Linked DNA regions of Cellulophaga algicola DSM 14237. Each later gene encodes a partner of the first gene's protein in a complex. Links are inferred from orthologs where the notes say so. Each region holds a gene or a part of one and is shown in the gene's direction. Other genes may lie near its edges.

The links. Proteins that work in one complex are often made in the same cells at the same time.
Region 2: the proteins of CELAL_RS03680 (region 1) and lpdA are in contact, whole or in part, in a crystal structure (PDB 1EBD), measured with the Geobacillus stearothermophilus proteins. The link is inferred for Cellulophaga algicola DSM 14237 from one-to-one orthologs. Residues at the interface, in WP_033016211.1 of Geobacillus stearothermophilus: Ile130, Ala131, Met132, Pro133, Arg136, Arg140, Glu141, Asn155, Arg157; in WP_049624544.1 of Geobacillus stearothermophilus: Pro340, Ser341, Asp344, Tyr345, Arg403, Asp406, Val408, Glu431, Ala432, Gly433, Asp438.

Annotation. Positions count from the first base shown.
Region 1 is NC_014934.1:828,776-831,707, reverse strand. Bases 77-2,929 are described here. They hold CELAL_RS03680 (pyruvate dehydrogenase complex dihydrolipoamide acetyltransferase), read left to right. Parts: upstream 77-609; coding sequence 610-2,250; downstream 2,251-2,929. Other genes in these bases: CELAL_RS03675 (M28 family metallopeptidase), read left to right, coding at 2,333-2,929; pdhA (pyruvate dehydrogenase (acetyl-transferring) E1 component subunit alpha), read left to right, coding at 77-605. In the rest of the region: more of pdhA, read left to right, coding at 1-76; more of CELAL_RS03675, read left to right, coding at 2,930-2,932.
Region 2 is NC_014934.1:4,153,336-4,156,256, forward strand. The notes cover bases 2-2,843. They hold lpdA (dihydrolipoyl dehydrogenase), read left to right. Parts: upstream 2-640; coding sequence 641-2,047; downstream 2,048-2,843. Other genes in these bases: CELAL_RS18090 (Lrp/AsnC family transcriptional regulator), read left to right, coding at 89-550; mgrA (L-glyceraldehyde 3-phosphate reductase), read left to right, coding at 2,213-2,843. Outside these bases: more of mgrA, read left to right, coding at 2,844-2,921. UniProt on the Escherichia coli protein: Lipoamide dehydrogenase is a component of the glycine cleavage system as well as of the alpha-ketoacid dehydrogenase complexes.

The DNA of each region.
Region 1 (2,932 bases):
ATAAATATAAAAAAAGTGATGCGGTTACCTTATGTTATATGGGTGATGGTGCTGTAAGACAAGGTTCATTGCATGAAACTTTCAATTTAGCCATGCTTTGGCAATTACCAGTAGTTTTTGTTTGTGAGAACAATGGGTATGCAATGGGAACATCAGTAGCTAGAACTTCATATTCAACAGATATCTGGAAATTAGGTTTAGGCTATGAAATGCCATGTGGACCAGTAGATGGTATGGATCCTGTTACCGTTGCTAAAGAAATGAGTAAAGCCATTGAAAGAGCAAGAAGTGGTGGTGGACCAACTTTCTTAGAGATGAAAACATATAGATATAGAGGTCATTCTATGTCAGATGCACAGCAGTATAGAACAAAAGATGAGGTTGAAGAGTATAAAAAGATAGATCCTATTACGCAAGTTTTAGACGTAATTAAGGATAAGAAATATGCAACTGATGACGAGATTAGTGCCATAGGCAAGAAAATTAAAAAGTTAGTAGCAGAATGTGAGAAATTTGCAGAAGAGTCAGATTTCCCTCCAGTAAGCCAAATGTATGATATGGTTTACGAGCAAGAAGATTATCCATTTTTGAAACATAAATTATAGTTAGATGGCAATAGTAATAAATATGCCGAGACTTAGTGATACCATGGAAGAAGGTACCGTAGCTAAGTGGTTAAAAAAAGTAGGAGATAAAGTTGAAGAAGGTGATATTTTAGCAGAAATAGAAACCGACAAAGCAACCATGGAATTTGAATCTTTTAATGAAGGAACGTTACTTCATATAGGAATTCAAGAAGGTGATGGTGCTCCTGTAGATACCTTACTAGCTATAATTGGTGAAGAAGGCGAAGATATTTCTGGTTTATTAAGTGGTGGTGCTTCGGCTCCAGAAGCTAAAACAGAGGAAAAACAAGAAGAAGTAGCTTCTGAACCAGAAACTACTGATGAAGCTGCAGCGTCTGTAGCGATTCCTGAAGGAGTAGAAATCATTAAAATGCCACGTTTAAGTGATACCATGGAAGAAGGTACAGTAGCTTCTTGGTTGAAAAAAGTTGGTGATAAGATTGAAGAAGGAGATATTCTTGCTGAGATAGAAACAGATAAAGCTACCATGGAGTTTGAGTCTTTCTATTCAGGAACATTATTGTATATAGGAACTCAAGAAGGAGAGTCTTCTCCAGTTGATGTTATTCTAGCTATTATTGGCCCAGAAGGAACAGATGTAGATGCACTTTTAGCATCAAAACCATCAAAACCATCAACAGCGGCTAAGCCAGCTGCAACAGCTCCAAAAGAAGCAACTAAAACAGAAGCAAAAGCTGCGCCTAGTGCTCCAGCAGAAACGCAAGAAGTTGTTGTTAAAGACGGACAAAGAATATTTGTTTCTCCACTAGCTAAGAAAATTGCATCAGAAAAAGGAGTAAACTTAAATGATGTTACAGGTTCTGGAGATAACGGAAGAATTGTAAAGAAAGATGTAGAAAACTTTGTTCCTGCTCCTAAAGCGGCAGCTCCAGCAGCAAAAGCTTCTAGTGCAAGTGCTCCATTAGCATTGCCAGTGGGTGAAGAAAGTGTTGAAGATATTAAGAACAACCAAATGCGTAAAGTTATTGCTAAGCGTTTGGGAGAGTCTAAGTTTACAGCACCACATTACTACCTTAATATAGAGGTAGACATGGATAATGCGAAAGCTTCAAGAGTGCAGATTAATGCTTTGCCAGATACAAAAGTATCATTTAATGATATGGTAGTAAAGGCTTGTGCAATGGCACTTAGAAAGCATCCACAAGTAAATACATCTTGGAATGGCGATACAACACGTTATAATCACCATATTAGTGTTGGTGTTGCAGTTGCAGTAGAAGATGGTTTGGTAGTTCCTGTATTGAAATTTACAGATCAAATGGGATTATCTCAGATTGGTGCTTCTGTAAGAGATTTAGCAGGGAAGGCTAGAACTAAGAAATTGACACCAGCCGAGATGGAAGGTAGTACATTTACAGTTTCTAACTTGGGTATGTTTGGCGTTGAGAGTTTTACCTCAATCATCAATCAGCCTAATTCAGCAATCCTATCCGTAGGAGCAATTGTAGAGAAACCAGTAGTTAAAGATGGGCAAATTGTTGTGGGTAATACCATGAAATTGACACTTGCTTGTGATCATAGAACAGTAGATGGTGCTACAGGGGCTCAATTTTTGCAAACATTACGTGCATTCATTGAGAATCCAGTGACCATGTTAGCTTAATTAAAATAAGCATAATATAATTTAAAAGCATCCTAAGTAATTAGGATGCTTTTTTTATCTTTAAAATCTAAATATAAATAGTATGAAATCAATTATTTGTCTTTTTTCTGTTTTGATATTAACAGCATGTGGTACTGTTAAAATGAAAGAAACAGATCCTGAAAATATTGCCCCAGTAGCTCGCGAGGGTGGCGGTGAGCTTATGATAAGCGAAACGGAAACAGATGATGGCGTACTTCTTCAATCTAGAAAAGCAGTGCCGTTTATAGATTTTAGTTCTTCAAAAGATGTAGGCGATATTATTACTTATCTGGCCTCTGATGAATTAAAAGGAAGAGAAGCAGGGAGTGAAGGAATAGAAAAAGCAGCAAACTATATAGAGGAAATCTTCAAAAAAAATGGGGTAAAACCATTTTTTGACTCTTATAAGGATACCATTTCGAATTTTAGCGAACCTGCTTATAATGTTGTAGGGGTGTTAGAAGGTAATGATCCTAAATTAAAAAATGAAGTTGTTGTTATCGGCGCACATTATGATCATATAGGATTAATTTCTCCTAAAAATGGAGATGAAATTGCAAACGGAGCTAATGATAATGCATCAGGAACAACCACGGTTTTAGAGCTTGCTCGTTATTTTGCTTTAAACAAGCTTAATAAACGCACTGTTATTTTTGCTTTA
Region 2 (2,921 bases), 3.3 Mb from region 1 along the record:
CAGATTATAAAACTATAAATAATATATTTTGTAGATTTATAGTTTAAATAAGATGTCAAAATTCTTAAAATGGTGAAAATATATCCGTATGAAATTAGATGAAATTGATGCAAAACTGCTCAACCTACTTCAGGCAAACAGTAAAAAAACAACTAAGGAGTATGCAAACAATCTAAATCTATCTGTTACAGCAGTTTATGAGCGGATTAAACGCTTAGAGAAATATGGTGCTATAGAAAAATATGTAGCCTTAGTTAGTAAGAAAAAGGTGAATAAGGAATTTACGGTGCTATGCCATGTAAAATTGGCACAGCATACCAAGGACTATGTTACCGATTTTGAAAAGGAAGTTGTAAAATTAAAAGAAGTGGTAGAATGTTACCATATAAGTGGTGATTATGATTATATATTAAAAGTACACGTTACCAATATGGAAGCGTATAGAGATTTTATGGTTTCTAAATTAACAGCCATTAGTCATATCGGGAGTACACAAAGTTCATTTGTTATTACAGAAGTTAAGCATACCACAGCAATTGCCATATACTAGTTTAATATAACAGAAGTTTAGTGTTTTGAAGGCTTCTATGCCAGAAATTAATACTAATTTTGTTATGTTTATAAAAATTAATTCAAAATTATGAGTTTATACGATGTAGCCATTATTGGTTCTGGTCCAGGTGGATATGTTGCAGCTATACGCTGTGCGCAATTAGGAATGAAAACTGCGATTATTGAAAAATATAGCACTTTAGGAGGAACTTGCTTAAATGTAGGGTGTATTCCTTCTAAGGCTTTATTAGATTCTTCGCATCACTATGAGGATGCTATAAAGCATTTTGAAGAGCATGGAATTGAGATTTCTGGTGAAATAAAACTGAATCTTGAAAAAATGATTTCTCGCAAGCAAAGCGTTGTTGATATGACAACAAAGGGTATTGAATTTTTGATGAGTAAAAATAAAATTGATGTTTTTACAGGAACAGGAAGTTTCAAAGATGCTACTCATATTAACGTTGCTAAGAATGATGGTACTACGGAAACGATAGAAGCAAAAAATACGATTATTGCTACAGGTTCTAAACCGTCTACATTACCATTTATCAAATTAGATAAAGAGCGTGTTATTACCTCTACAGAAGCGCTTGAGCTAAAAGAAGTGCCTAAACACATGATTGTTATCGGTGGTGGTGTTATAGGTTTAGAGCTAGGGCAAGTATATAAAAGACTTGGAGCAGAAGTTACGGTTGTTGAGTTTATGGATCGTATAATTCCAGGAATGGATGGTGCATTATCTAAAGAATTGATGAAAGTGCTTAAAAAGCAAAAAATTAAATTCCAACTTTCTCACAAGGTAAAATCTGTAGAGCGTAATGGGAATGAAATTATTGTAAAAGCTGATAATAAAAAAGGGGAAGAAATTACCTTTACAGGAGATTATTGTTTAGTTGCAGTAGGTCGTCATGCCTATACTGATGGATTAAACCTTGAAGCTGCTGGTGTTAAATTAGAAGAAAGAGGTAGAGTAGCGGTAAATGGGCAGCTACAGACGAATGTTTCTAATATATATGCTATTGGAGATGTTATTAAAGGTGCAATGCTAGCGCACAAGGCAGAGGAAGAAGGAACTTTAGTTGCTGAAGTATTAGCGGGTCAGAAACCACATATTGATTATAACTTAATTCCAGGTGTTGTTTACACATGGCCAGAAGTTGCAGCCGTAGGGCAAACAGAAGAGCAATTAAAAGAAGCTGGTATTGAATACAAAGCAGGTTCTTTTCCTATGCGTGCTTTAGGACGTTCTAGAGCAAGTGGTGATACAGACGGATTTGTGAAGATCCTTGCAGACAAAAAAACAGATGAAGTTTTAGGAGTGCATATGATTGGTGCTCGTGTTGCAGATTTAATTGCTGAAGGTGTTACAGCAATGGAGTTTAGAGCTTCTGCTGAAGATATCGCAAGAATGAGTCATGCACACCCAACTTATGCTGAAGCGGTAAAAGAAGCTGCACTTGCAGCGACTGAAGATAGAGCGCTACACGTGTAATCTAAAATAGAATTCATATAGGCCTATCGAAATTTATATACTCGTTTTATCAGTATTTAAATTTGATAGGCTTTTTTATTTTTAATAAAGTGCTTAATTTCTTTAAAAGAATGTTGAGTTCATAGAATAAAAAAATAATAGGAAGGAATATTTAAAATCTCATAGATGCAGATAAATGACAAAACAGGAATAAAAAACTACCTAGCTCAGCCCAATAGGTATGATTCTATGACGTATAATCGGGCAGGTAAAAGTGGTGTTTTGCTTCCTGCAATATCATTAGGCTTATGGCATAATTTTGGTTTTGTAGATAACATTCAGAACGGACGTGAGGTTTTAAGAACGGCCTTCGATTTGGGAATAACCCATTTTGATTTAGCTAATAATTACGGACCACCTTATGGTTCTGCAGAAGAAAACTTTGGAACAATCTTTAAAAAAGATTTTCAATCGTATCGCGATGAGTTGTTTATTGCCTCTAAAGCAGGTTACGATATGTGGCCTGGCCCATATGGTAATTTAGGATCACGTAAATATTTAATCGCCAGTTTAGATAAAAGTCTAAAAAGAATGGGATTAGATTATGTAGATATTTTTTATCATCATAGACCAGATCCAGATACTCCTTTAGAAGAGACAATGGGAGCTCTTGCAGATATTGTACGTCAAGGAAAAGCACTTTACGTTGGTATTTCTAATTACGAACCAAAAGAGACTAAAGAAGCTGCCAAATTATTAAAAGAAATGAAAGTTCCTTTTATACTGCACCAAGCTAAGTATTCTATTTTTGATAAATGGGTAGAAGATGGGCTGCTAGATACTTTAGATGATGCTGGCGTTGGTTGTATTGCTTTTTCTCCGTTAGCGCAAGGAA